Regions from separate parts of the Desulforamulus aquiferis genome, predicted to be linked through region 1. Evidence: riboswitches for the same ligand, from Rfam matches in the RefSeq annotation. Region 1 holds a riboswitch; each other region holds the start of a gene.

Region 1 (7,647 bases):
GTGAAAGGGTAAATGTTGGCGCGGGAACAATCACCTGTAATTATGATGGCAAGAACAAGTTTAAAACCATACTTGAGGATGGCGCCTTTATAGGCAGTAATACCAACCTGGTGGCTCCTGTTAAGGTGGGTAAAGGCTCGGTAATAGCTGCCGGCTCAACCATTACCAAGGATGTTCCAGAGGGTGCACTGGGTGTAGCCAGGGAAAGACAGACCAATGTAGCAGAATGGGTAAAAAGACGTAAATAAAGGGATTTTCCCAAAGTTTGGAGGTTAATCAATGTCTTCCGGTAGCAAACGATTGAAAATATTCGCAGGTAACGCAAACCCTGAACTAGCCCAGGAAATATGCCAGTACCTTGGGGTTACCATGGGTGCTTCCAGGATTTCCAGGTTTAGTGATGGGGAGATAAGAGCCGAGGTTGATGAAAGTGTAAGGGGTGCTGACGCCTTTATAGTCCAGCCAACTTCAACCCCTGTAAACGAGCATTTAATGGAACTATTAATCATGGTGGATGCATTACGCAGGGCTTCTGCTCGACGGATTACCGCTGTTATGCCCTATTATGGATATGCTAGACAGGATAGGAAAACCAGAGCCAGGGCACCGATTACCGCCAAGATGGTGGCAAATATTATTACCGCCAGTGGCTGCCGGAGAATGATAACCATGGACCTTCATGCGGGACAGATACAGGGATTTTTTGATATTCCAGTGGATCACCTGCCGGGAGTTCCCATCTTAGCTGAGTATTTTCATCAAACCATGAAAAAGGATGTAGTAGTGGTTTCTCCCGACATTGGAGGGGTGACTCGAGCCAGGGATTTGGCCGAAAGGATTGGAGCTCCCCTGGCGATCATTGATAAACGTCGCCCAGAGCCTAACGTGGCTGAGGTTACCAACATTATTGGCAGCATCAAAGGAAAGTCAGTAATTATGATTGATGATATCATTGACACGGCCGGAACCATAACTAAGGGAGCTGCCGCTCTGATGGAGCGTGGAGCCAAAGAAATCTATGTTTGCTGTACCCATGCTGTGCTGTCAGGGCCAGCCATCCAAAGGTTAGAGGAATCTGTTATTAAAGAGGTTGTTATTACCAATACCATTCCTTTGCCACCGGAAAAGATGATTGATAAAATTAAAGTGCTCTCAGTGGCTCCGCTGCTGGGAGAAGCCATTATTCGTATCCATGAAGACCTTTCTGTAAGCAAGCTTTTCTCATAAGGCAAGCAAAACCCGTCACCCCAAAGGGGGTGGCGGGTTTTGCAGATTGTCGAAAAACTACCTATATTCGGGTTTTAATAATCCCTCACTTCGGGCGAAAATGGGCCGCCTTCGAGTAAACATCGTGTTTACCTCAGGCTTTCGCGGACGTCCATGTCCGCTCACCCATTTTCGCATCCTCAGCTTCGCGAAGCGCTGTTTCCACTGCTTCGAATGTCGCTGTTCGGGATTATTAAAACCCAATTGTATCTTTTTCAACAAACCCGTCACCTAGACCAATAATGGTAAAAGATGGTGTTTAGCTCTTCACTATCCTCGCCTTGATAATTGCCATCGAAGGCTCCGGTTTCTAATAAATCAGGTCTGAGATCCTCTTCATGATGGTTGCTCAAATTAAATCACCCCCTGTTTCGTTATTTTATTTAGGGTGTGATAGATTCAGAAGATGTATACAGGGACTTTAATTCATGATAGTCAAGGATTATTAATGAAGCTGACACTTGGCTTGGGGTAAATTATTCCATAAAAAAACCTGTTGACAGTGAATTGGTTGGTTGGTAAACTTTAAATTACTTAATTTAATAATGTGCTCTTATCCCGAGAGGTGGAGGGACTGGCCCTATGAAACCCAGCAACCATCCGGTGATTTTCCGGACAGGTGCTAATTCCTGCAGAAGTATATCTTCTGACAGATAAGAGGTGTGCAGCGATAAAATCGTTAAACCTCTTCTGTGTAAAGAAGAGGTTTATTTTGTACACGGGCAAGGGAGCACGAAGGAGGAAATATAAATGGGTGTGGAACGTACCTATGCTGAAATTAATGCCCGAATTAAAGAGGGCAAGGCGGTTGTTGTAACTGCTGAAGAGGTAATTGAAAAAGTCCGGGAGCAAGGGCTGGCCAAAACTGCCGCCCAGGTGGATGTAGTTACCACCGGTACCTTTGGTCCAATGTGTTCCTCGGGTGCGTTTTTAAACTTTGGTCATTCCAATCCCCGTATTAGGATGCAGAAAGTTTGGCTGAACAATGTTCCTGCTTATACGGGTATTGCTGCAGTAGATGCTTACATGGGGGTTACTGAGGTTCCCGAGGATGATCCCACCAACAGTAATTACCCAGGGGAGTTTCGTTATGGTGGAGGCCATGTAATTGAAGATTTGGTAAGCGGTAAGGAGGTTAAGCTAGAGGCCCTTTCCTATGGGACCGATTGCTATCCCCGCAAGGAGATTGAAACCACCATTACTTTGGATCAGATTAATGAGGCCATCCTATTCAATCCAAGAAATGCTTACCAAAACTATAACTGTGCTGTAAACCTGAGTGATAAAACCATCCATACCTATATGGGGACATTGAAGCCACGGTTGGGGAATGCCACCTACTCAACTTCAGGGCAATTAAGTCCCCTAATGAAGGATCCCAACTTTGCTACCATTGGCATCGGAACAAGAATATTTCTAGGCGGTGGAGTTGGCTATGTGGTTTGGAATGGTACCCAGCATTTCCCTGGATGGCTCAAAGACAGTGAGGGAAATATAGTTGGTTCAGCCGGCGGAACCCTTTCTGTAATGGGTGATCTTAAGCAAATGAAAGCCCAATGGCTCAGGGGTACCAGTTTCCAGGGTTATGGAGCAACACTGACAGTTGGTTTAGGTATTCCGATACCGATTCTAAATGAAGAAATTTTAAAATTTGCTGCCCTTTCTGATGAGGAACTGCACGCTCCGGTGGTAGATTACAGCGAAAATTATCCCAACCGGGTGGGTGGTAACCTGGGACTGGTAAGTTATGCACAGCTTAAGTCAGGTAAAATAACTGTTGAAGGCAAGGAAGTGGCCACTGCACCCCTTTCCAGTTATCCAAAGGCTAGGGAAATTGCCGGTCTCCTGAAAACCTGGATTCAAAAGGGAGATTTCCAATTGGGAGAGCCTGTACAATTACTACCCGGACCATCAGCAGGCCTAACAGCTAAACCTCTGGATATAAGATAAAGAAGGGAGCGGATTGATATGGCACCGCATAAAATTGTACTGCGTTTTAGTTCTACAACTTCAGATCGTCCAATAATATATCACTTGGTTAAAGATTATGACTTAGTGGTTAATATAGTAAAGGCAAAGATAAATCCTCACCTGGAAGGAACCATGGTTTTAGACCTGGACGGGGAAAGATATGAGGAAGGTATTGAATACCTTCGCAATCAGGGAATTACGGTACACCCCTTAAATCAGGAAGTAGTTCGCAACAATGATAGGTGTACCAGTTGTGGGGCCTGCACGGTTCACTGCCCTGCTGGGGCCCTCTTTATGGAGCGTCCCTCAATGGAAGTGAAATTCAATGGTGATAAGTGTGTTGTCTGCCTACATTGTTTAAAGGTTTGCCCATTAAGGGCAATGGAGGTAAGGATCTAATTGGAATATATCCAGCGAACCTATCGTAACCTGCACAAGCAGGCTGATTTGGTGCATTTCCAAGTTAGCATTCAGGAAACGGATTTGGATATTGGTGTTCGGAGAGACCGCTTTAGTCCAGAACTTGTTTCTTGGATCGAAGTGTTAGTACAGGAACAGAGAAAGTACCTGGAAGATTACATTCAGCGGGATCCCCAGTTTAAAAAGACTCTAAAGCCTCACGAAATGTTGGAGGGAGCTCCGAAACTGGCTATTGAGATGGCCGAAGCAGCCAGAGCAGCAGGGGTAGGGCCCATGGCTGCAGTTGCCGGTGCCTTTGCCCAGTATGTAGGAAAAGCCCTTGCTAAGAGAACCAGGGATGTTATTGTTGAGAACGGGGGAGATATATTTATGCGCAGCACCAGTACCAGGAAGGTTGGTGTATTTGCAGGTTCCTCCCCCTTTACCAATAAAATAGCCGTAGAGATTAAAAGTTGGCAAACACCCCTGGGGATTTGTACTTCGTCGGGTACCGTGGGCCACTCTTTGAGCCTTGGCAATTCCGATGCTATCATTATTTTATCTCCCTCTACGCCCTTGGCAGATGCTGTAGCCACCGCGGCAGGCAATTTGGTTCAATCGGAAGAGGATGTGCAAAGGGCTGTGGATTTTGCCGCATCGGTGACCGGGGTAGTAGGTGCTATAGCCATAAAGGGTGAAAAACTGGCAGCCTGGGGTCAGATAAAGCTGGTGCCTATGTAAAAACACCTTATTAATTAAAGCCAACTAGTGTAAAATGAAGTTAATTTAACTAAAGGCGGGTGTTTATTATTAATAAGCCAGTGTGTTCTCAATGTCAGAAAGAAATGGTCATGATTATGTCGGAGGAATCCCTTAATCAGGAACCGCAAATCTTTGCCCTTAATGAGCTGATTAGAAAAGATGATGGTACATACGAAGTTAATCAAGAACGGGGTTTACCTGTAGTGATTATCCTCTGCGAGTCCTGTGGGTATATCATGCAGTACTCAGCCCACAAGATGAAAATGGGCTAGGAGATAATAAATTTTTAAAGAAAGATAAATGCAATACTTTTGTCATGGCTAAAATTTAAAAAGTTTTCTACAATATAGTTACATGGGAACTATATAAGGAGGAACAGGTCATGGAGTTAACTATTAACGATATCCTTGATGTGGCTATTAAATCCGAGGAGAGCAGCTTTATATTTTACAAGGAGATGGCAGGTAAGTCCCAAAATCCCGAAACGGTAAAAATTCTGAAGAAGCTTTCCCAGGATGAAAAGGATCATTTGGAATATTTGATTTGGCTAAAGTCCGGCGACCCCATTAACGAACAGGTCTACTTTGACGGCTTTGAGGAAGCAGGACAGCTTAGTGCTGAAATGTTACCAAAAGAAGTATTGCAAATTGCCATTCAACGGGAAGGGGCAGCAGCCAAAATGTACCGTCAAATGGCAGACATTTTCAAAGAACAGCCAGATAAGAATTTTATTTTTGAACGTATGGCCCGAGAAGAAGATCATCACGCCTCCGCAGTAGCCGCCATGCTCAAAGAGTTCTAAAACATAACCTGAGTCAGGGATGGTTCTCAGACTCACTTTTGCGAACAAAGATGAAACAAAGGCTCAACTGTCAGGTGTGTACCTGATTGTTGAGCCTTTGCTTTTGGAATTGACTCAGTTTAGCAGGTCTTTGGTTGTTGATATTACGAAGTCTATGTCTTGGGAGGAGACATCCTTGTGGGTGACCATTCTGATGATGCCTGGTCCAAAGGTTGCACACTTTATATGTTGAACGGACAGCTTGTCCACCAATACAGAGGCAGATATTTTCCCCTCAACTTTTACTACAATTATATTTGTCTGGACCCTTTGCAAGTCAATACTTATGCCAGGTATAGAGGAAAGGCCTGTAGCCAGGCGAAGGGCGTTAGCGTGGTCTTCTTTTAATCTATCCACTGACTGAAGGGCTATTAAGCCCGCAGCAGCTAAAACACCGGCTTGACGCATCCCTCCACCTAAAATCTTGCGATACTTGCGGGCAGCGTCAATAAATTCTGAGGTTCCTGCCAGAAGTGAGCCTACCGGGGCTGACAAACCCTTTGATAGGCAGAACATAACGGAATCGCAGCAACAAGTAAGCTCTTTAACATTGATATTAAGGCTAATGGCGGCATTAAAAATCCTGGCACCATCTAGGTGAACTTTAAGATCTTGCCTATGGCATATCCCATATAGCTCTTCCATGGTAGCCGGGGCTAAAACCGTTCCTCCCCCCCGATTGAAGGTGTTTTCTAAGCAAACCAGTGAAGTTTTGGGGAAATGGATATCTTCCGGTTTAAGGGTTTCTTTAAGGATTTCAGGGCCTTGGGGAGTTAATAGTCCTTTCACCGGGTTAAGCTGGACACCTGCAAGCAATGCCGGCCCACCGGCTTCATAGTAATAAATATGCGCTTCGCTATCTAAAATAACCTCTTCGCCTCGTTTGGTATGAACCAGCACCGCAATTTGGTTACCCATGGTTCCTGAGGGAACAAAAAGAGCAGATTCCTTTCCCATTAAAGCAGCAGCTTTTTTCTCCAGTTCTCGCACGGTAGGATCCTCGCCGTATACATCATCCCCAACCGGGGCGGAGGCCATGGCAGCCCGCATTTCATTTGTTGGCAAAGTAACTGTATCACTCCGCAAATCAATAGCTTTTATTTTAATCATCTCCTAATAAGGCTCCGGGCCAGTAATTTTATGGGTTACTTAAAAAGTATACTACAGAGTTTTAAAGGCGCAAATTTTATTTTATTTTGTCATATTCATAATAATCCGAACAAGTTACTCTGATATAATCATGATTGGTTATCCCAACTACAATATTAGATGGAGGCATAAAATGGCAGCAACAAATGTAACAAACGTAAAACATGTTACCGCTGACCCATCTGCACTAGGACTATTTGGACTGGCTATGGTTACCCTGGTGGCTTCTACCCAGAAGCTTGGTTGGACCGAGGGGGTGGCCCTTGTGCTACCCTGGGCTATTTTTCTAGGGGCATTTGCCCAACTGATGGCATGCATTTTAGATTTTAAGAAGGATAATATTTTTGGTGCAACTGCCTTTGGGGGATATGCATTTTTTTGGATGGCAGTTTCTATGACCTGGTTAGTGAATCTGGGTGTTTTTGGAGAAAAGGCCGCTGCAACGGCTGATTTGCATCAATTAGGCTTTGCCTTTGTAGGATATCTTATCTTTTCACTGTTTATGACAGTAGGAGCCATGGAAACTAATAAGGTCTTATTCATTATTTTTGTATTGATTGATTTGTTGTTCATTGGCTTATCACTAAGTACCCTGGGTATTGGGGCTCACTTTTTTCACCAGTTGGCCGCATGGTCAGAATTATTTATTGCCATGGTAGGCTTTTATGGTTCTGCGGCGGTAGTTTTAAATGCCCATCTGGGAAGAACAATATTACCTATGGGTAAACCCTTTGGCATCTTAAAATAAAGGTAAAAATAGTATATCTGATAGGAAGGCTGTGCTTAGGCACAGCCTTTTTTCATGTAAATACGACAATAAACTTTATAGAAAACCGTTATGGTAGGTTGTATAATTCAGCTATACGAAATATTGTATAAAATCACATAATATCACATAACATGTCTTCTTCTAGGGCTTTAAGTATAGGACGATTCTTACAACAATGGGGTGGAGGAGGAAAATATGACAAAGGTCGATATTGAATTGCAAAGAAAGATGTGCAATCCACCTGATACTAATAGAACAAGTTGGGGGAAGGTTTTAGTTGTCGATGATTCCGTACTGCATCTGGAGACAGTAAAACTATATTTAGAAGCAGATGGTTTTCAGGTATTTTGTGCGGGGAACACTAGCGATGCCTGGTTAATCTTAAAGAAAGAGAAGCCTGATCTAGTACTCTTAGATGTGAGAATGCCTGGGGAGAATGGCATTGATTTTTTAAGAAACATGAAGGTCCATTTTGGAAGCACCATTGTAG
Region 2 (7,647 bases), on a different contig from region 1:
AGTCTATAATTTCTCCATCTGAAGCTACGTCAAAGCATGAGCCCAACTCGACCAATCTTTTTACTAAATTTGGATCGGGGTTTGCCTTTACGGCGTAGAACAGTTTTACACCGGGAAGCTGCTTGCGCAAAAATTTATAATTCTCCTCCACCTGATCCAAGGATAGAACCAACAGTGGGGTTCCATAGGTTTCTGCAAGGGTTTCAGCAGCCTCGCCAGTTAATTTAAAGGAATTTTTCAATGACTCTTTCCTCCGGTCCTAACGTAATTAGTCAACACACGAAAACAATTTTATCAACAGATTTGGGAATATGCAATATCATTTGGAAGAAAAACTTAGAAAAAACAGCATTAAATTTAATTAATGGGGACAAACAGGGATAAAAGGCTATAAAACGGGATATTGCTGATATCAATAGTCTAAGTCAGTAGAATATAAATACAACTCAATGGTTAGCATTAAGATAGATAGAGGAAATAGGTGAAATATTTGCAATTATTAAAGCTCCTCAAGGGGTTATCTAGCTATCAATTAATGGGTAATTCCGCTAAAGATATTACAGCTATTGCCAATCACACTGGAAATATTGTCCCTGGCTCACTGTTTATCTGTGTTCCAGGATTAAAGGTTGATGGGCATGATTATGCCTCCCAGGCCATAGATAAAGGTGCAGCGGCTTTGGTGGTGGAAAGAGATATTGATGTTGATTGCACTAAAATCCTAGTGCGAGATGCCCGGCAGGCCCAGGCTCTACTTAGCCATGCCTTTCACGGTTATCCTTCAAGGGAAGTCGAAGTTATTGGTGTTACAGGAACCAATGGCAAGACCACCACTACTTTCTTCATTGAATCAATACTAAACCAATTTGGCCAAAATGCCGGGAGGATTGGTACAATTAATTGTCGGTATGGCAATTTAATTTTTCCCTCCAAACATACTACTCCCGATTCCATAAATTTAAATAAATTATTAAGTGAAATGGTTAAGTCTGGTACCAAGGCAGTGGTGATGGAGGTATCCTCCCATGGTTTGGCCCAGAATAGGGTGATTGCCTGTGATTTTGATGTTGGAATTATATCAAACGTTACCCATGATCATTTTGACTTTCACAGGAATTATCAGAGTTACTTGGAGTCAAAGGCTTTATTATTTGAATATCTGGGTCGAGATAGGGAGGCAAAATCACGTCTAAAGTTTGCAGTGGCCAACGCCGATGATGCCAGTTACGATTTTATAGTCAGCAAAGCTGCCGTACCGGTTCTTAGTTACAGTATTTATGGTCCCAGTGATATAAGGGCATCAAATATTGAATTAAAATCTAATGGATCGTCATTTGAAATTAAGGTGGGTGGCAAAAAATATAAGTTTTTTTTAAAACTACCCGGACTATTTAATATTTATAACGCATTATCGGCAATTGCCTATGCCTGGGGCAGGAATTACCAATTCGAAGGGGTACAGTCTGCCCTGGCAGAGGTACAGAGGGTGCCGGGCAGATGCCAGCGTGTTGATGAAGGACAAGATTTCGAGGTAATTGTAGACTTTGCCCATAATCCAGACGGACTTAAAAACATTCTTACCTTTGCTCCCAAAATACCTGAAACCAAACGTATCATAGTCTTCGGCTGTGAAGGCGGCAAGGATAAAACTAAGAGACAAATTATGGGCTATATAGCAGGCATGCTTGCGGACTTTACAATAGTTACCATGGACAACCTATATTCCGAGGAACCCTTAGAGGTTGTCCAACAAATAGAAAAGGGATTGTTAGAGGCTGGAAGAAGAGAAGGCTTAGACTATATAATCATTTTGGACAGGGCAGAAGCCATAAAAGAAGCAATTGCTATGGCTGATAGTGGTGACCAGGTAATCATAGCAGGTAAGGGGCATGAAACCACACAAACTATTTATAAACAGGTGAAGCCCTTATGTGATTGGGAGATAGCGGCTGGTGCCATTCAGATGAAATTAAGGAACAGTTTAAAAAACTCCAAAATCTATTATTTAGCCTCCTTGCAGTTGCAGCAAGATTGCTAGATGCCTATTTCAAAGATAGAGGGGATAGTCATGTACAAGGTAGTGGAAGTAACTCAAGAACAGCGAGAACATTTTGACGATATCATAAAAGAATATCCCCAGTGTGATTTTATGCAGACCTATACCTGGGGAAATTTAAAGGAAAAAACGGGCTGGGTGCCATTTAGGCTGTTGTTTTACAAGGGCGAGGCTGTCAAGGGAGCTGCATCAATTTTAAAAAAGAAGCTACCCTTTAGCAACTTTTCCTTTTTGTATATTCCCAGGGGGCCCCTGCTGGATAACTTTGAGGATGAACGGGTGTTTGAATCCTTTATGAATGAAATAAAGGTCCTGGCCAAGAGGGAAAGGGCTATTTTTGTCAAGTTTGATCCCGATATCTATGGTCCTGCTCCGGTATTGAAGGGGTATCTAAAAGCTAAAGGTTATAAAAGTAGCAGAATCAGAGGCAATTTTAGTGGCCTACAGCCAAAGCATGTATGTCGTTTGAACCTTGAGAAAAGTTTAGATGAAATCTTTGAGGGCTTTTCATCTAAAACCCGCTACAATATTAGGCTTGCCCAGAAAAAGGGCGTTACCATAAAAGAAGGGACCATTGAAGATATTCCGATTTTCTATGAGTTATTGGAAGAAACCTGCCGCAGGGATAATTTTGGTGTCAGGGCACTCTCCTATTTTGAGGAGCTTTATCGCCATTTGATAGAAGGAGGGAAGGGCAAGCTGTTATTAGCCTCCTATAATGGTAGATATATCTCGGGAGTACTGGTGATAGCCCATGGGCCAAAGGCTTGGTACTTATATGGTGCCTCCAGTGACAATTACAGAGAAGTAATGCCAAACTACTTACTCCAATGGACAGCCATAGCCTGGGCCCATCAGTGTGGCTGCAAGATTTATGACTTCCTTGGAGTAGCAAGCGATTTTAATCCAAACAGTACCTTATATGGTATGTATAAGTTTAAGCGGGGTTTTAACCCGGAGGTAGTGGAATTCATCGGGGAGTATGATATGGTTCTAAATAAGGGGATGTATCTTTTTTGGAATCTGGCTGAACCCTTATATCTTAAAGCCTTAGTTAATCTAGGCAAATTACAGCTATTGCTAAAGAAAAATCTAAGCAGGCGACAAAACTGTGATCCAGCGGTGGAATAGAGTGAATTTAATAAATCCCTTAATGTTAAGAAGAATATATCTATTTTTACCCACCCGGTTAAGGGTGCTAATTAAGAATGGATTGTTGCCCCTGATCCGTGGTAGGGTTGTCTTTGAATGCCGCACTTCATTTAATAATCTGCAGGTAATTGATAAAAGGGGTCGGAGGTATTTAGTGTTTTTGGATGACAGGCAGTGCCCCAACCTTCAATTTCCGGAGCATTTTTATCAAAGCTATATGTCCCTAGGGGAACATAGGGACAATTCCCCCCCCTATGCGGGCTATTGCCATTTGGGGCATTTGTTTAACCCGTCCATTAAGAGTGTTTTAATGGTTGGTTTAGGAGGAGGGGTAGTACCAAGGCAGTTCTTAGATATCTATCAAGACATTAAAACCCTTAAGGTCTTGGAGATCGACCCGGTGGTAGAGCAGGTAGCCAGGAACTATTTTAAATTGCCCGAGGACAAAAGACTAGCAGTCTCCATAGGTGATGGCAGAGAACTAATGGAACAGGAACAAAGCAATTATGACTTGATATTAATGGATGCCTTTCTTTCAAAAACCATTCCCTTTCATTTAGCAACGGTGGAATTTTTTCAATTGGTTTCTGCAAAGTTAAATGATAGGGGAGTGGTTTTGATGAATGTTTTTGGCTCCCTTTTAGGTCAACATTCAGGTGTTTTAAACAAGGTATTGGCCTCTTTGAAGATTGTATTTGAAAATCTATATATGATTCCTGACATGCCAGACCAGCCGGAAAGGCTTCAGAGTGTCATTGTAGTTGGATGTAAATCTTCTGAAGTGAACGAGGAGACAGTTATAACCAGGACTAAAAAACATGGCAATTTAGTGTGTGGTTATTTAACGGATATTAATTTGGTGATTGGAAAACTTCAAATTGTGGATTATATGACTAAAACCGATATTCTAAGAGATAAGGATAAGCCAGAATCCGGAATGCTTAATTTATATTAAGTATTGACACTGTTATTTAGGGAAAATATAATAATAGCCATAGAATTGAATAGCAATTACTCTTATCCAGAGTGGTGGAGGGAAAGGCCCTATGAAACCCGGCAACCGGTCAGCTTAAGCTGACAAGGTGCTAATTCCTTCAGGACATAGTCCTGGCAGATGAGAGAGGACGGTTTAAAGCACCCCTTCATCTGTGAAGGGGTTTTTATTTTTTATCTTAAGAAGGAGGAATATCTTATGAGTAATGAAAAATTAGGATTTGAGACCTTGGCGCTACATGCCGGGCATAACCCAGATAGTGAAACCCTATCCAGGGCTGTTCCCATTTATCAGACTACTTCGTATGTTTTCAAGGATTCCGAACATGCGGCTAACTTATTTGGGTTGAGAGAAGAAGGACATATTTATACACGCATTGATAACCCAACCACTGATATTCTAGAGAAGAGATTGGCTGCCCTTGAAGGAGGGGTTGGAGCATTAGCCTTTGCCTCTGGCCATGCTGCCATCACAGCTGCAGTTTTAAACATTGCAGCTGCTGGAGATGAAATAGTATCCTCAACTAATCTTTATGGCGGCACGGTGAACCTCTTTACCCATACTTTCTCCAGATTAGGCATCAAGGTTAAGTTTGTTAATCCTGAAAATCCAGACGAATTTAAAAAGGCAATCAATGACAAAACCAAGGCCGTTTTTGCAGAGATTATAGGCAACCCCAAGTGCGATGTATTGGATATTGAGGCGGTAAGCGCCATTGCCCATGAAGCAGGAATTCCCTTGATAATTGATGGTACCTTTGCCACACCATATCTTTGCCGACCCTTAGAATACGGGGCAGATATAGTTATTCACTCTACTACTAAATTTATAGGTGGTCACGGTAATAGTATCGGAGGAGTCATTATCGACTCAGGTAAATTTGACTGGACACAAAATAATAAATTTCCGGGACTGACCAGCCCAGATCCCAGTTATCACGGAATAACTTACACTAAAGATGTGGGTGCAGCTGCCTATATTGTTAGGGCCAGGGTTCAGCTACTCAGGGATTTTGGTGCATGTATCAGCCCCTTTAATTCCTTCTTATTACTGCAGGGCATAGAAACTCTGGCTCTAAGAATGGATAGACATGTAACTAACGCTCAGAAGGTGGCTGAATTTCTGGCAAATCACCCTAAGGTAAGTTGGGTTTCCTACCCTGGACTGTCTAACCATCCATCCCACAGCCTGGCCAGTAAGTATCTAGCAAAGGGTGCGGGGGCAATTCTAACCTTTGGCATAAAAGGCGGGGTGGCCGAAGGGAGAAGGTTTATTGATAGCTTAAAAATATTCTCTCATTTAGCCAATGTGGGGGATGCCAAATCTTTAGTAATTCACCCGGCCTCCACTACACACAGTCAGCTTTCTGAAGAAGCACAGCGTAAGGCAGGAGTTTCTCCTGAACTGGTACGATTGTCCATCGGGTTAGAGAGTGTTAAGGATTTATTGGAGGACTTGGACCAGGCATTAAGGGCTTAAGGCTACAGTAGAAAAGGAGATAAATTATGCCCATAAAAATTCCAGATAACCTTCCCGCTAATGATATATTAACCGGGGAAAATATTTTTGTTATGACCGAGACTAGGGCTGTTCATCAGGATATTCGGGCTTTAAGGATTGCCATATTGAACCTTATGCCCACAAAAATAACAACGGAAACTCAATTGCTAAGACTTTTGGGAAATACGCCACTCCAAGTGGAGGTAGAACTTCTCCATACCCGGACCCATATTTCTAGAAATACACCCCTGGAGCATATGGCTCATTTTTATAAGACCTTTGACCAAGTCAAAGAGCAAAAATTCGATGGTTTAGTAATAACAGGTGCACCGGTAGAACACATAGATTTTGAGCAGGTTGACTATTGGCAAGAACTTCAAGAGATTATGGAATGGTCAAAGCATCATGTAACCTCTACCTTTTATATTTGCTGGGCAGCCCAGGCTGGATTGTATTATCACTTTGGAGTACCAAAGTATAAGCTGCCGGAAAAAATGTTTGGAGTCTTTAGTCACCGGGTAAATCAAAAGAATGTTAAACTACTCAGGGGCTTTGATGATGAATTCTTTGTACCCCATTCTCGCTACACCGAGATAAAGGGGGAGGACATAGTTGAAAATCCCGGACTGGAGATATTAGCAGAGTCTGAGGAATCAGGAATTTACCTGGTGGCGACAAAGAACAGGCGAATGTTTTTTGTTACAGGTCATTCAGAATATGACCCACAAACATTAAAGTTGGAATATGAGAGGGATATCAGCAAAGGTATAAACATTGCTATACCAAAGAACTACTATTACCAGGATAACCCGCAAAACCCTCCCGTTGTTAAATGGCGGGGACATGCTAACCTGCTATTTTCAAACTGGCTTAATTATTACGTGTATCAGGAGACACCTTATAATATAAATGATATTAACTAATCCTGATATTCCAATAGGTTATGTAACTAATGTTCCTGATAACAGGATGATATGGATAAGGGTTAAACTATTTTTAGAATCAAATATTGAGAGTTAAGTGATGGTTCTTTAAGAAACAGAACCATCACTTTTTTGTTCGAATATCTTTTAGTATAAGCACGTATTATTTTAAGGACAAAAGAGTAAATGGCAAATATATTCTGTAAATTTTGAAAAATCAGAAGGGAAATTAGTAATAAGAGACGAATTAGTCAACGAAATAATAGCAAACATAAGGAGGTGAATGGATTGGATTTAGCAGCAATTCTAATGTTCATATACATTTTTACCCTTCCTTTTGTAGTTTTAGCAATAGATAAATAAAAGAATATACTAATGTAACCGCCTGAGGGCGGTTTTATTTTTAGATTTTTTAAAAAAGTTAATTAATCCTCAAAATCTATAGAGGAAAAAGTGAGAAAAAGAGCGAAATAAAAAAATAAAAGTACGGCAACGAAGTATCATAAGGAGGTGGAACTATGGAGTACTCACAATTATTATGGATGGGTTATATTCTATCCCTTCCTTTTATTATTCTGGCCGTTGACAAGAAATAGTTTAAAACCGCCGATACAGGCGGTTTTTATTATTTTTCTAGTGCCTATATTTTGTATAATATACGATAATTCTTGCTGTAAGCTAGTTTTCCTTATAATATATAATATGTTCGGATTATCTTTTGCGTCAAGAATGGTATAATATCATGTTAGCAAAAATAGCAATTACAGTTTAAATATTAATAAAGAAGAACGGGGGATATTTTTTTCGGCATGAGCCAGACAATTAATGAAATTACAAGAAGAAGAACCTTCGCAATCATATCTCACCCTGATGCAGGTAAGACAACCTTGACCGAGAAACTCCTGCTTTATGGAGGTGCAGTACGTCTGGCTGGAACGGTAAAATCCCGTAAAGCCAAGCAACATGCGGTATCAGATTGGATGGAGTTAGAGAAACAACGTGGCATTTCGGTAACTTCAAGT
Region 3 (7,647 bases), on a different contig from region 1:
AGGCTTAAAGGGCCCAGCCTCATCGGCTAAGGCTGCATCATCCCTGATATTGCCGATAACCAGTGGTTCCTTTGTCTCAATTACCCTACCCACCAGACCCTCCCCGGGCGACAGCACCAGATTGCTCATATCCTCCTTGAAGGCTCCCCGGACCGCACCAGGCAGAAAGATCTGCCTCTCCTGGGACCAAAATAAAATAACTCCCGTGTGAAAATCCACAATACGCCGGGCCTCCTGCAGTATTTGGTCAAAAAAGGTTTCCGGCTGGTAACTATTCCTTAGACGCTTGGCCACTTGAAAGAGGGCCGTTAACTCCCGGTTGGAAAGCTCCAGATGTACATATTTCCTTATTACCAATTGGGCCGCCAATACCGGAAGAAACAGCAGCACCGCCCAGCCCGCACCCATATTTTGATACAGCACGGCCATCAGAGCCCCAAAGGGTGCGGTAAAAAGATAAGTATAGCCATCCCATTGCAGGGCATCCCAGCCAAACAAACTGGGGTGATCCCTCCTGCCAGGCAGCAGATATATATACACCAGGAAATGATTAACGGCAAAATATACAAAGGTAAAAACAAAAATCCCAAGAATTTGTGCACTGACCAATTCAAAGGCCAGGGCCGCCACAGCCGTTGCCAAAACGTGCTGGCTGCTGTTAAACAGTGTGCTTCTCAAGGGATTGCCCCGGTTCGCAATTCCTAGGCCAATGAGTGTAACAACACCGGTAACCCAGGCGGTGGCTACCCCGCCGAAAAGCAGTTGGGTAGCCAGGACCACCACATAGCCCCCGGAGAGATAGCCCTGGGGAAAGGGTACCGCCAGCCATTCGGCCAGAATCCCAAGGACTACCAAAGTCACCAGTATCCCGGCACTGTCAAAATTCAAACTGGGGAATATCTTATAAAGCCAGGCAAAGCCAAGCAAAATGATTGTCCAGGTATATAAAAGGCTAAGGCCTCCCTGTCTAGCCATAGCTGTCACCCCCTCCGTCATGCAATATTCGACAATGCTGGTAAATTACCTCCAGCCCTGGCAAAAAAATACACGGAAAACCTTCTCTGCCTGCAGTCCCGTGGGAATCCTTCTCAGGTCCACCAGCCATACCAGGCTGTTATGACAGTGCAGCAAGCCGCTAATCATCCCCTGGTCCACAGTCCGGGACTCTTCCTTGGGATGGGACTCCAGGGCAACCAGTCGAAAGGGTATCCTTTGCTGCAAGCCCTCCAGGATTTTTGCAGTATCATCCTCCGAGCCGTCATCCACCACCACCAGCTCCAATTGGACCCACTGGTGCTTTCGCCAGGCAGCCAATCTACGGATAATATATTCCACGTCCTGGGCCCGGTCCTTAAGCACTATCAGCATGCTGACCGGTGGTCCCGGCTGTACCCTAAAGGCACTTATCACATCCTGCGCCAGCCGGTAAACCCCGTAGCAAGCCAGAATAACCACCAGCAAAACTTCCAGAGTCTGATACATAAAAAACACCCCCGTGCTGTAGAGTATGTTTATTACTCCACCGGGGGTGTGTAGTGTCAATGTGGTAAATAAAGGCTATAGAGCTAGGTTTACAAACCTGCCTCTGCCCTAAGTAAACCTGCCTTATCGGTACGCTCCCAGGGTAAATCCAGATCCAGACGGCCAAAGTGGCCATAGGCAGCAGTTTGCCTATAAATTGGCCGACGTAAATCCAAGCTCTTAATGATACCCGCAGGACGCAGGTCAAAATGGCGGTTAATAAGCTGAATAATCAAGTCATCACTAACCTTGCCTGTGCCAAAGGTCTGCACCCGTACAGAAACCGGGTGAGCCACACCGATGGCGTAGGCCACCTGTACCTCGCAGCGGTCCGCAAGTCCGGCAGCCACCACATTCTTAGCCACATAGCGGGCAGCATAGGTGGCTGAGCGGTCCACCTTTGTGGGATCCTTACCGGAGAAGGCACCACCGCCGTGACGGGCACGACCGCCATAGGTGTCGACAATGATTTTACGTCCAGTTAGTCCAGCATCCCCATGGGGGCCGCCAATTACAAAGCGTCCCGTTGGGTTGATGAAAAAGCGAGTATTGCTGTCAATCAATTCAGCGGGTAGCACCTGATGTGCTACTACTTCAATCATATCCTTGCGAATGGTGGCTAAATCCACCTCAGGGTGGTGCTGGGTAGAAATAACTATGGTGTCAATCCGGGATGGCCTATCACCATCGTATTCTACAGTAACCTGGGTCTTACCGTCGGGGCGCAGATACTCTACCATTCCATTCTTGCGAACCTCGGATAGACGGCGGGCCAGCTTATGGGCCAAGGCAATGGGCAAGGGCATTAATTCAGGTGTTTCATTGGTGGCGAAGCCAAACATCATCCCTTGATCCCCTGCGCCAATGGCCTCAATTTCTTCCTCACTCATTTCACCGCTCTTTGCCTCAAGGGCCTTGTCCACACCCATGGCAATGTCCGGGGACTGCTCATCAATGGCGGTAAGGACCGCACAGGTATCTCCATCAAAGCCATACTTTGCCCTGGTATAGCCAATGTTTAAAATAGTCTCCCTGGCAACCTTGGGAATATCAACATAGCACTGGCAGGAAATTTCTCCCCCAACTAATACCAGTCCTGTGGTTACAAAGGTTTCGCATGCTACCCTGGCATTGGGATCCTTAGCTAAAATAGCATCAAGGACAGCATCAGAAATCTGGTCAGCCACCTTATCGGGATGACCCTCGGTAACAGATTCAGAAGTAAATAATTTTCTGCTCAAATGGATTCCCTCCCTGTATTTAACTTTCCCTGTCATTTTAAAATTAAACACCAAACTGCAACACAGCCAAAAAACAAACCCCTCCATATGGGAGAGGTTATTTAATCAGCCATAATAACCTCATCTGTCAGGAAATAGCTTCCCGCAGGAATTGGCACCTTACGTGAGGTTGCCGGGTTTCATCGGGCCAGTCCCTCCACCTCTCTTGATGAGCGATTCAGTTAGAAATTTACCAGATTTATTTTAGCAAAGCAGTTACTTTATGTCAAACAAAGTTTTAATCTTGGTAATACCGGCGATCCATGGGCTGTAGATCTACCAAAATGGCATCCAAACCAAATTTGCTGACCAGTTCCCAGGGAATCACCATATCTTTACCCGAGCGCATCAGCCCGAAATATTTGCTGGGGGCCTGCAATACCAGAGCAATGACCTTGCCGGTTTCCATGTCGATATGTAGGTCCTTTATCGGTCCTAGCTTAGCCCCATCGGACAAGTTGACAACATCCTTGGTTTCCAGTTGTGTTGCCTTAATCATGGCTGTCACCTCCTTATCCCATGCTATGCGGCATAGAATAATTTGGTGCGGCTTTAACTAGCCCCGGGATGGACCCAGGCGTTTTAAAAGCTTATTGGCATAGGTAGAAACCAGTACAGTCTCCTCCATTTTCAAAGTAAAGACTGCCACTAAGAAAATTGCAACACCGGCAGCAATCCCAGCCCCAACCTGCAGGGCCAGACCCAGGGTGCCTAGACCCGCCAATAAGCCGGAGGCATAATAGCTGACACCCCAGGCCCCAGCGGCCATAGCTGCAGAAGCAGCCGCCACTTGCCCAAAGAATTTAAAAATACCGGCATCCCACATGCCAGGAATTCTTTTATTTAGATACCAGGAAAGCATAACAGTATTTAATAAGGATGCTAGAGAATTGGCCAAAGCCAGGCCACCGTGCTTCAGGGGCCCGATAAATAGAAGGCTCAAAATAACATTTACTACAACGGTGACTCCCATGAGCTTTACGGGTGTCTTGGTATCCTGGAGGGCATAAAAGCCCCTGGTCAAAATAATATTGGCAGCCTGCCCCACCAGGCCAATGGAATAAAACAACAAAGCAATGGCAGTCATCTCGGTGGCCCGGGCATCAAATTGGCCCCTTTCAAAGAGCAGCTTAATGATGGGATAGGCCAACACCAGAAGTCCCACACCGGCTGGCAATGCAAAAAGGGTCACCACCCGAAAGGCCCCCCGTACCGTTTTGGCCAGTTCCTCATACTTGCTCTCGGCAGCCATCTTAGTAATGGAAGGGTAGAAAGCGGTACCCACCGCCAGGACAAAAAAACCTATGGGCATTAAAATAAGTCTATTGGCAAAATTCAAGGCTGAAATGCTGCCCTCGGCCAGACCCGAGGCCAAAATCCGGTCAATGATTAAGTAAATCTGGTTGAGGGAAGTGCCTATGGCCACCGGCCCCACCAGGTACATAACCTTGCGTACCCCTGGGTGGCGCCAATCGGTGGAAAATTTGAACCTAAAGCCCTGCTGCCTGAGCTTAGGAACCTGGATCAGGGCTGCCAGCACAAAGCCCCCCACCGTGCCTACCGCCAGTCCCTCAACTCCATACCAGCCTCCCAGGGTCAGGGCAGAAATGATAATGACAAGGTTAGTAACACTGGTACTTAAGGCTGGAATGGCAAAGACCTGATTAGCATTAAGGAGCCCCTGAAAAACCGTAGCCAACCCATAAAAAATAAGTATGGGCAGCATAATCACAGTCAAGCGAATGGCCAGGGTGGCGGTATCTGCCGGAAGTCCCGGGGCTGTAAGCTTGACCAGAAGCGGGGCAGCAAAAAAGCCCACCACAGTCAGCACGGAAAAAACCACAATGACCATGGTAATAACCGTATTAAACAGCCGCCAGGCCTCATCCTTTTGACCCTTAGCCACATACTCACTAAAAACCGGCACCACAACAACAGCCAGGGCACCGATAACTATAGCAAAAACCGCATTTGGGATATTAAAGGCCACCACATAGGCATCGGTGACGGCAGTGGCACCAAACATATAGGCAATGGCCAACTCACGAACAAAACCTAAAATTCGTGACAGCAGGTTAATTACTGCCACCACCAGGGCCGCCCTGGCAATCATTTTTCCGGTAGACAAAAGAGGAACCTCCAGTCTTACTGTACATTAATACAAGTTTTTGACAATAAAAGTAGTATATTCTACTCCCCCGGCAAATATCCTTCACCAACCGCCAGCATTATACTAAAAAGAGCCGGGAAAAGAAACACTAATGGGCCCTGCTATTCTGCAGAACCCATTAAAATCATCTATCTTACCAACAAATAAACTATCGTTTTCCACTGTTTGCTATACTGCTAATCAGTCTAACCATAACGGTGGCCGCCTCGGCCCGGGTGGTCTGCTCCTTGGGAGCAAATATACCTTCCTCCCGGCCATTCATTATGCCCTCACCAGCGATAATGGCAACCGAGTCCTTGGCCCAATCGGAAATATCATCCCTATCGTTAAATTTTCCAAGGGTGTAACCGGTATCCCTAAAGGTTTTATCAGCCATCAGAGTAAGTGCCCTAACTAACATGGTAGCCATTTGTTCCCTGGTGATAGGTTCATCAGGCCTAAAGGTCCCATCGCTATAGCCGGCAGCCAGACCCATCTTCACTGCTGCCCCAACATCTCCAGCACACCAATAGTCAGCTGGCAAATCAGTAAACTTAGCTGCAGCAGTATCCTCAGAAAAACCTAAGGTTCTGACCAACATCACTGTAAACTGTCCCCTGGTAACCATATCATTGGGGGCAAAGGTTTGTGATGTCATTCCCCTCACAACATGTCGGGCCGCCATAATTTCAATATCCGACCTGGCCCAATGATTATTTATGTCCGAGAAGGTCCGGCTAGCCTCCAGTACCGCAAATTTACCCAAACGGTCAACGGTAATAGTTGATTTGCCCGTATCAGGATTATAATCGTTGCTTATAAACTCCCACATTTGAGTTAGTTCGCTAAGACGGTAAACCCCCATTTTCTGAGTGTTTAGCCCGGCAGTGGAACCAATGGGTGAAGTAATGGTTACCTTAATAGGATTATTTGTATTACTAACTGGCAGTTGGGTACCGTCAGGCCACACAATTGTCGGTCGCACATCCACCAGTCTCCCCACTGGACGCAGGTACATTAAGGAATCACTTGAGGGAAGGGATTTTTCTCCTCCAGCTTGCCAGGAAACCCTCATCTGAAGCTGCGCCCCCTGCAAATTTGCACCGAAGCGGCTAAACTCACCGGCCGGTATCTCAATTATCAAGCCCGGCAGCCTTAACTCCAGCGGTCGACCGTTACTGTATATCTCAGTAGCCATAGCTGCTTTAAAGGCCAAGGTAACAGACTTTTCTAGCTCTTCGTCCTCCGGGGCTGAAAGTACAACCTTCCCTGAACTTCTAGAATCTGCAATGGCCTTTTTTACTTCTTCATCCGATATTGGCAAAGAATAGTAAGGAGAATTGTCCGGTAGATTTTTTACATCTACCCGCCAAACCCTGGCAGACACAGGGTTAACCGTGAGCTTTACTTCAGACTCGATAGGCAGCTCAGCCCAATTCAACTTATTTTCGCCAACAAAAATTTTGACCTGATCAGCCATTGTCCAACGGGTACCATCAAAGATAGTTAACTGCCTGGCACCCTCCTTGGACATTATTTTACTGGTCATGGTTATATAAATGGCCTCAATATGGGTTACCTCCCCATCTGGTCCAAAGGATAGGTAGGCCTCTGCCCCTGGTGGAATATCCTTTAAGGCTGCAGAGATAAGCTCCTCCTCACCGGAAATAACCCGAAAATTAACCTCTTCATCAAGCTTAAAGGCTTTGCCGTCGGAAAATTTTATCTCTTCACTGTTAATTTCCGCAACAGTTCCCGAATAGGTCATATCGCCAAAAACAATTGAAAAGGGCTGAGGTCCGTGAACAATATCATGTCCGGCCACTTCAATGGTGTAGGTCTGGCCTGGTTCAGGATTATACACAATTACCTCTTCAACATTATTCAGCCGATCACCCTCAATGTAGCCATTACCCCAATAAATGCCTTTACTATCAGGACCGATAACCTTTAAGTCTAGATCATTAACCAGGTCCTTGCCTACCCCCGGTGTCTTGGGATAATCTGAATAGGCCATGACTACCCGGAAGGGTTGCCCGTTACTGGTATAAGTATAGGTAACTGTTTCCCCTGTTTGCAGGCCAGGGTTGTCCTGATAAAACAGGTTGCCATTTTCCAAAGCAACCAGGGTATTCTCCACATTCACTCGACCAAAACCCTGGTCACTGGCAGAAACACCGGGCAGCTTTTGGGTGCCAAATATGAGAGCTGCCTTAAGCAGTGATGCATTGGGTGTTACCCCCTTGGCCTGAAAATACTGCCTCAGCAGTGCCAGGGAGCCGGCAGTCAGGGCGGTGGACATACTGGTTCCACTCATATAGCCATAGTTTTGATTATACAAACCGATATAACTATCCGAGGCTAGGTTAGGCTTTGTCTTCCTGGTAGACAAAATCCAAGTACCCGGAGCCAGCACCTCGGGCTTAATACGTCCATCAAGGGTCCCCCTGCTGCTAAAACCCGCCACCTGGTCCGGATTATCTGAGCTGGTATCGACACCCCTGGTTCCTTCAGTGGAACCAACGGTAATGGCATTTTTAGCTGCTCCCGGCGAACTTACAAAGGGCTTAGAGGTCTTATAGCCATTACCTGCCGACTTGAGCACCACCATATCCTGATGATCCCAAACAAACTTATCTAAACTATGGGTATCCCAATCATAGACTCCGTCACTGAAGCTGGCTCCCCAACTATTTA
Region 4 (7,647 bases), on a different contig from region 1:
ATCTAGTCCCGCATACAGGGCCATGGCAAAGAAAGCAGCATTTATCAAACCCCGGTTAGGTAAACCAAAGGAGACGTTACTCACGCCTAAACTAGTGGTTGTCCCAAGTTCCCTTTTAACCATAGTAATGGCCTTCAAGGTCTCAGGCACACCTTCAGGCTGAGCGCTGACAGTGAGTACCAGACAGTCCACCATTATGTCCTCCCGTGGAATGCCAACTGCTTCAGCCCGCTCCACAATTTTTCTAGCCACAGCCAGTCGCTCTACCGCGGTGGGAGGAATGCCGGCGTCGTCCAGGGTGAGGGCTATCAAAGCAGCACCATATTTTTTTGCTAAGGGCAGGATAGTCTCTAAACTGTGTTCTTCACCATTTACAGAGTTTATGATCGCTTTGCCGTGATATATTTTCAGGGCGTGTTCGATAACCTTTGGGTCTGTACTATCTATACACAGGGGTGCATCCACTAAAATTTGCACGGCATTAACTGCCCTCTCCATGGCTGCAATCTGGTCAACACCACCAACACCAACATTAACATCAAGGATAGCTGCCCCTGACTGTACCTGGGCCAGGGCGTCTCTACGGGTAATCTCAGTTTTCCCTTCCCTTATTTCGGCCTGCAGAGCTTTTTTCCCCGTTGGGTTTAACCTCTCTCCAATAGCCACAGGAATACCGTTTGGTTCAATAGCAACCGTTTTTACCCGGCTGGCCACCCTGAGTCCAAACTGCCTAGATCTCTTCACTGGTTGTAAGTGTTTAACGCTGCCCTTGATGGCTTGAATATGTTCTGGTGTTGTTCCGCAACACCCGCCAAGGAGTGATGCGCCATACTCAACAAAACTGGCTGCATATTGTGCCATTGTTTCCGGCATTTCTCTAAATACGGTTCTTCCATCAACAATCTCAGGCATGCCCGCATTGGGGGATACCAGGATGGGAATGTTTGTGCTTTGGCCCAGCTTTTTAACTACACTTACTAACTGTTTTGGTCCCACCGAGCAGTTAACCCCAATGGCCACAGCCCCTAAGCCCTCGGCCACCACAGCAGCAGTTTCCGGGTCGGTTCCTGTAAAGGTCCTACCTGTTTCATCAAAGGTAAAGCTGGCAACTACCGGAATATCTCCCGCATCTGCTGCTGCCACCAGGGCTGCCCGCATCTCACCAATATCCCCAAAGGTTTCAAAGAGTATTAAATCTACTCCTGCCTCAACCAAACACCTACATTGTTCGTAAAATTGCTGGTAGGCCTCATCAAAGCTTAGAGTCCCAAGGGGCTGCAAGAATTTTCCTAAAGGTCCAACAGAGCCTGCAACCATTGCTCCAAAGGGTTGGGCTGCTTCTTTAGCTAATCTAACAGCAGCAAGATTAAAGTCTCTGACACTATGTCCATAGCCATACTCCTCAAGCTTTGTACTTATTGCGCCAAAGGTATTAGTTGTAATTATATCTGCACCCGCCTCTAAATATAGCCGGTGTATGTCCTTTACAGCTTCGGGCTGACTTACATTCCACTCCTCGGGACACCAGCCTGATGGCAGTCCCTTTTGCTGCAGCAGGGTACCCATAGCCCCGTCCACAACCAGAATTTCCTTTCCTACTCTATCCCTGAAGGTCAAACTTAACCCTCTCCTTCCATTATTCTAACTCGGTATATACAATTTTCTTTTTGGCAGGACATACATTTAACCTGGATAATACTTCTATTAGGACCCCATCCCACCCAAAAGACAAGGGATTTTACCGGCTCCAGTTGGTAATACGGGGTACAATTTATACTTAAATTACCTGCCCCGGCTAGTTCCATGAGAAGTGGTAAATAGGCCAGCTCATTTTCTTTACAGCCGGGAATATACCTTGGTGTGGGGAACAACCCCTTGCTTCGATATTGCTTGGACAATAGATTTACTATCCAATCAGCAACCTCTTGAACTGCAATGTTTCCCACAGAATCAAGTATTATGGCGGTGGTAAAGTTTCCCTGTTTAAATGCTTCCTGTACCTTATTTTCTATAGCTTCTCCTATGGATACTGCTATCACACTAACTCTCTCGATTTTTGTATTATTGAACTTTATACCTGGAAGAGGAATATTATCTCCCCCGGGACCTATCAAATAGCCCTCTAATGATAATTCATAACATGACCAGGCTGCGGTTGGACATAACAGGGATTTTGCCTGTGTAATTACCTCACCAACTATGTTTCCTAGGGGAGAGACTAACGACTCACTATTATCCCCTTGCCCTAGCAGTCCCAGCACCTTATCCAGCCTTATCTCCACCGGCACCTGGGGCAGCAGCATAAGTAACCTCCCGCAAGTAATTTTATATAAAAAAACGCCCATTTAAAGGGCGTAGGTTTAACATCCTTAGCGCACCTCATCTTTCCGAGCTTCAAAAAGCTCCGCAGGAGTTGGCACCGCCGCCATCTTAGGCCGGTTGCCGGGTTTCATTGGGCCAGTCCCTCCACCACTCTTGATAAAGTAATCATTGTCGGTATTTGTTTATTAATCGTAATTTACACTAATTTAGCACTATCAGTCAATACTTTCTAAAGCATGTTTAGCGGCAGCTTCTCCGGCTACATAGCCTGTACTAAAGGCCACCTGCATATTGAACCCTCCCGTATGGGCATCAATATCCAGTATTTCTCCGGCAAAAAAAAGTCCCTTTATCAGTTTGGATTCCATTGAACGGGGATCCACTTCCTTCACTGCTATCCCTCCACCGGTAACAGTAGCCTCATCAATTGATCTGGTCCCTTCAATATTTACAGGCAGTCCTTTTAATAGTAAGGCCAGCCTACGCCAAGTTTCTTTCTGGATCGCTCCCACAGTTACCTGGGGGCTAACCCCGGCCAGCTCTGCCAATACCAGAGCTAGGCGTTCCGGCACCACCGTCGCTAAAGCAGTCTTTAAGATCTTTTTATTTTCCTCAAGGGCAATTTGCCCAAGCCTTCGGGCTATTTCCTCTTGATTTGTGCTTGGGTATAAGTCTATCTCTCCCCTAATGCTTTCTATCCCTGTTTTCTGTTTTTCTATGGACACATACCTTCCTACCCTGAGGGCGCCCGGCCCGGATATACCCCAGTGAGTAAAAATAATGTCCCCCATTTCACAGGCCATTATTTTTCCTTTACCATTATATAGGGTGATTTTTACCGAGGGTAAGGATAAACCCTGAACATCCCTTTCCCTAATCCATGGATCTGAGCATGTTACCGATACCGCTGAAGGAAATAGTTTTGTAACAGTATGGCCCAGCTTTCCGGCTATTTTATAACCATCTCCGGTGCTGCCGGTTTTGGGGTACGAAAGTCCCCCGGTGGCTATCACCGCTGCCTTTGACTTTAGCTCTTTTCCCCCAACCACCACACCGCGGCAACATCCCCACCCTTCAATGAGGGCATCAACCTTTGCCTGGTACTTGATCCTCACACCTAACTTTAATAGATGCTTTTCCAATGCCTCTACCACCTGGGCAGCACTGTTACTTCTGGGAAATACTTTTCCCTGGTTTTCCACCTTAGTCTTAATACCTAATTTATTAAAATAATCCCTTAAATCCTGCCCTGAAAATCTATATAGGCTGCCGAAAACAAACTTCCCGTTACCGGGAATATTGGCAACCATTTGCTCAATATCGGTATCGTTGGTTAAATTACACCTTCCTCCACCTGTTATCAGCATTTTTTTACCTAAGCGTTCATTTTTCTCAAGGAGCAGGGTTTTAGCACCCTTTGCTGCTGCCACAGAAGCGGCCAACATGCCAGCTGGCCCTCCACCCACCACTATTACATCATAGCTATTTTCCATTTCGAACTCACTTCCTATTGTTAATACACTAGTACCAAATATTGTATCACAGAGCATGACGGCTATACATTGGTCTACTAGAGTTAGCAGTTTGTTAAATTACAGTTAAGAAGATTATAAAAAATAATTCTTTGTTAAGAGATTGTTAAAGTACTTTTCCAAAACTTAAAATTTGTTAAAATATAAAAGGTTATGTCTACTAATGGAGGAATAATACATGGCAATTTCTATCCAAGATGTGTTATTTTTAGGCTTCGGTGGCCTGGGTATCTTTCTTTTCGGTATAAAATTTATGTCCGAGGGTTTACAAAATACCGCCGGGGCAAGAATGAAGGAGTTCTTGGAAAAGGGTACAAAGACGCCCCTTAGGGGTGTCATCACCGGTGCTCTGGTAACTGCTTTAATCCAGAGCAGTAGTGGAACCACTGTTTTAACCGTTGGCCTTGTTAACGCAGGCTTATTAACATTGAGGCAAGCCATCGGAGTTATCATGGGGGCAAATATTGGAACCACCATGACAGCCTACTTAATCGGCTTTAAATTGGAAAAGTATGCTCTACCAATTATTGCAATCGGTGTTATTATGCTGTTCTTTATCAAGAACAAAAAGGTAGCCAATATTGGACAGGTTGTCTTTGGTTTTGGTATGTTATTCTTTGGTCTGGAGCTAATGGGCTCTGGATTAAAGCCATTAAAGGATTTACAGTTCTTTACTGATCTAATGGTAGGCATAGAAAATAACCCTTTCCTTGGAGTATTTATTGGCACAGTTTTCACATTTATTGTACAGAGTAGTTCAGCTACTATTGGTATCCTGCAGGAACTTGCTGACCAGGGGGCAGTTACTTACAAGCAGGCAGTTCCGATCCTCTTTGGCGATAACATAGGTACAACGGTAACAGCTTTACTGGCATGCATTGGTACCACCGTTGCGGCACGCCGTGCTGCCATCACCCATACATTGTTTAACATTAGCGGGACAGTTATCTTTTTGCCATTGTTTTTATTTGGTATCTTCCCCGAGGTGATTCGTTTAGCCACTAATTATGTATTTGTATTGATTCCCGGCTTCGAGGGCACCTGGGAAACACTTAATATTAGGATGCAGATTGCCCAAACCCACGGCATGTTCAACATTACTAACACACTTATCCAGCTGCCCTTTGTATCCTATCTAGCCTGGGCCGTTACCAAGCTGGTGCCTGGTAAAGATGCCATGTTTAATATGGAACCCCGTTACCTGGAACCAAGATTGCTTGCCAACCCTTCGGTGGCCTTAGGACAAGCAACCCAGGAGATTTTAAGGATGGGCCGCCACTCCAGCGAATTCTTTGGTGAGTCTATCAGATTCTTCTTTAATCCGAAGGATAAAGAATTAAATCCCATGTATCTAGAACAAAAGGAAGAATTGATCAACAGGTTGGACAGCAATATAACCGATTACCTTGTCAAACTATCAGCAAGTAAAAATATGACCGAAGAGCAGTCTAACTATGCTTCTACCCTGCTCCAGGCAGTCAATGACTTTGAGAGAATCGGTGACCATGCAACTAATATTACTGAGTCCACCATTTTTAGCATGGAGAATAAGGTAACATTCTCAGAGGAGGCCCTGGCCAGTATTCGTCAAATTGCTGATCTTACAGATGAAACCTTAAAGATGGCCTTGGAAGCTTTGCAAACCGGAAACCATTCCCTGGCCAGACAAGTAATTAAAAATGAAGTTGTCATTGACAACCTGGAAAAGGAATTCCGCTTTGGACATATCATGAGGTTAAACGATGGTATGTGTAATGGTTCCGAGGGCTCAATATTCCTTGACATGCTAAGCAACATTGAGCGGGTCGGTGACCATGCAGTTAACATAGCCGAGTATGTACTTGGCAAAATGGGTACCTTAGAACGCCAGGAAGTAAAAATAACCAGTAAAAAGATTGCCTTTGGAGAAAATAAGTTTTAATTAATAGACTTGCAGGCAATTTAATATGTCATGCTAAAGGGGCCCTGTAATTTCTACAGGACCCCTTAGTATTACCTTAAATTAAGTAAGCATGATCATTTTATACATTAAATCTAAAGTTGATAATGTCTCCGTCTTTAACGATGTATTCCTTACCTTCCAGCCGGAACATTCCTTTTTCTCTGGCCTTACCCATGGTTCCTGCTGTCACCAAATCCTCAAAGGCCACCACCTCAGCTCTGATAAAGCCCCTCTCTATATCCGAGTGAATTTTACCAGCTGCCCTCTTAGCATCCGTTTGCCTCTTAATAGTCCAGGCCCTTACTTCATCTTCTCCTGCTGTCAGGAAGGATATTAGGCCGAGATAGTCGTATACCGCCCTAGCTAATCTATCTATACCTGGCTCTGAGATTCCTAAGTCTTCCATAAACAGCTCCCGATCATCTTCAGGAAGCTGGCTTATTTCCATTTCCATACGTCCACATATCTCAATAACTGCAATACCCTTATCTGCAGCATATTTTTCCACCTCTGATTTGCCTGGGTAAGTTCCTGCCCGGTACTGATCCTCATCAATATTTACTACCAACATGATGGGCTTCTCAGTTAGAAATGCATAGTTCTTCAGGGTGAATCTTTCTTCTTCTGTAAGACCCAGTTGGCTTATCAAGGACTCTTCTTCCAAGGCAGCAAGGCATTTTTTCAGCACTTCCAGCTCGAAGGCATTTTCTTTAGTAAGCTTTTTACCCGCTTGTATTCGCTGGATACGTTTTTCTACTAAATCCATATCGGCCAGCAGCACTTCATAGGAAATAGTCTCAATATCCCTTAGGGGGTTAATATCTTCTTCCACGTGGGGCACCTCGGAGTTTTCAAAGGCCCTTACCACATGCACCAGTAGATCTGCGTTTCTTATGGCACTGAGAAATTGATTACCTACACCCTTTCCTTCACTGGCACCCCTTACCAAACCCGGCACCTCACTAAATTGGATCTGAGCATAGGTTGTCTTCTTGGGCTTATACATTTCTACAAGAAAATCAATTCTTTTATCGGGAACCTTCGCAGATGCCGTAATGGTTTCAGTTTTACCACTCAGGAAGTTTGACGTTTCCTGGTTAGAATTTGTCAGCAGGTTAAAAATTGTTGTTTTTCCTACCATAGGTAAGCCAATTATGCCACTGGTTAGATTAGTTGACATATCCCTTAATCACTCCTGTATTTTCATTACTAAAGGATTTTATCATATATGGCCTGCATTTTCCACTAAGAAAGACTGGCCAGCCCATCTGCAAAAAAATAAGGCCGGATTTTTAACCGGCCTATGGCTTAATAATTTTCACAAAGAAGTTCGTAATGGGCTTGGGGATGGGCACAGGCTGGGCAAAGCTCTGGTGCTTCATTACCCTTATGGACATAGCCACAGTTACGGCACTTCCACTTGACTTCTTGGTCGCGTTTAAATACTGTACCTTCCTCCACGTTCTTAAGCAGTGCTAAGAATCTCTTTTCATGTTCTTCTTCAACTTCTCCAATTTCCCTGAAAACATCGGCGATCTCATTGAAGCCTTCTTCCCGGGCAATCTTCTCAAATTCTACATACATGTTGGTATATTCATAATTCTCACCATCAGCAGCAGCTTTTAGGTGATCTTTGGTATTAGTGATACCATTCAGGAACTTAAATAATCTCTTAGCATGCTCCTTCTCATTGTCAGCTGTTTCAATAAAAATACCGGCAATTTGTTCATAACCTTCTTTTTTAGCCATGCTGGCCCAATATGTATATTTGTTTCTGGCTTCACTTTCTCCGGAAAAAGCAGCTTTAAGATTGGCTTCGGTTTTACTTCCCTTTAACTCCATATATAAATC

What was found. Region 1 has a riboswitch for S-adenosylmethionine ahead of P6N53_RS12525 (homocysteine biosynthesis protein). Riboswitches for the same ligand answer to the same signal wherever they lie in the genome.
Region 2: it holds a riboswitch for S-adenosylmethionine, as region 1 does, so the genes downstream of both, P6N53_RS02385 (homocysteine synthase) here and P6N53_RS12525 (homocysteine biosynthesis protein) in region 1, are expected to answer to the same signal.
Region 3: it holds a riboswitch for S-adenosylmethionine, as region 1 does, so the genes downstream of both, metK (methionine adenosyltransferase) here and P6N53_RS12525 (homocysteine biosynthesis protein) in region 1, are expected to answer to the same signal.
Region 4: it holds a riboswitch for S-adenosylmethionine, as region 1 does, so the genes downstream of both, P6N53_RS01625 (hypothetical protein) here and P6N53_RS12525 (homocysteine biosynthesis protein) in region 1, are expected to answer to the same signal.

Annotation. Positions count from the first base shown of each region.
Region 1 is NZ_JARPTC010000019.1:38,170-45,816, reverse strand. Features, by position in the region: gene glmU (bifunctional UDP-N-acetylglucosamine diphosphorylase/glucosamine-1-phosphate N-acetyltransferase GlmU) at 1-248, shown strand, start outside; gene P6N53_RS12535 (ribose-phosphate diphosphokinase) at 280-1,227, shown strand; gene P6N53_RS12530 (hypothetical protein) at 1,494-1,619, opposite strand; SAM riboswitch class I at 1,817-1,926, shown strand; gene P6N53_RS12525 (homocysteine biosynthesis protein) at 2,017-3,216, shown strand; gene P6N53_RS12520 (NIL domain-containing protein) at 3,235-3,636, shown strand; gene P6N53_RS12515 (UPF0280 family protein) at 3,637-4,377, shown strand; gene P6N53_RS12510 (hypothetical protein) at 4,437-4,670, shown strand; gene P6N53_RS12505 (ferritin-like domain-containing protein) at 4,781-5,200, shown strand; gene ltaE (low-specificity L-threonine aldolase) at 5,315-6,349, opposite strand; gene P6N53_RS12495 (acetate uptake transporter) at 6,522-7,136, shown strand; gene P6N53_RS12490 (hybrid sensor histidine kinase/response regulator) at 7,353-7,647, shown strand, end outside.
Region 2 is NZ_JARPTC010000003.1:2,282-9,928, reverse strand. Features, by position in the region: gene P6N53_RS02405 (type III PLP-dependent enzyme) at 1-241, opposite strand, end outside; gene P6N53_RS02400 (UDP-N-acetylmuramoyl-L-alanyl-D-glutamate--2,6-diaminopimelate ligase) at 482-2,038, shown strand; gene P6N53_RS02395 (lipid II:glycine glycyltransferase FemX) at 2,069-3,187, shown strand; gene P6N53_RS02390 (spermidine synthase) at 3,189-4,163, shown strand; SAM riboswitch class I at 4,223-4,329, shown strand; gene P6N53_RS02385 (homocysteine synthase) at 4,401-5,681, shown strand; gene metA (homoserine O-acetyltransferase MetA) at 5,708-6,625, shown strand; gene P6N53_RS02375 (peptide chain release factor 3) at 7,435-7,647, shown strand, end outside.
Region 3 is NZ_JARPTC010000032.1:873-8,519, forward strand. Features, by position in the region: gene P6N53_RS17525 (GGDEF domain-containing protein) at 1-975, opposite strand, end outside; gene P6N53_RS17530 (glycosyltransferase) at 1,021-1,482, opposite strand; gene metK (methionine adenosyltransferase) at 1,572-2,762, opposite strand; SAM riboswitch class I at 2,880-2,977, opposite strand; gene P6N53_RS17540 (YlmC/YmxH family sporulation protein) at 3,040-3,300, opposite strand; gene murJ (murein biosynthesis integral membrane protein MurJ) at 3,358-4,929, opposite strand; gene P6N53_RS17550 (S8 family serine peptidase) at 5,120-7,647, opposite strand, start outside.
Region 4 is NZ_JARPTC010000002.1:104,410-112,056, reverse strand. Features, by position in the region: gene P6N53_RS01630 (homocysteine S-methyltransferase family protein) at 1-1,617, opposite strand, end outside; gene P6N53_RS01625 (hypothetical protein) at 1,620-2,303, opposite strand; SAM riboswitch class I at 2,377-2,485, opposite strand; gene P6N53_RS01620 (BaiN/RdsA family NAD(P)/FAD-dependent oxidoreductase) at 2,538-3,815, opposite strand; gene P6N53_RS01615 (Na/Pi cotransporter family protein) at 4,033-5,775, shown strand; gene ychF (redox-regulated ATPase YchF) at 5,876-6,976, opposite strand; gene rbr (rubrerythrin) at 7,105-7,638, opposite strand.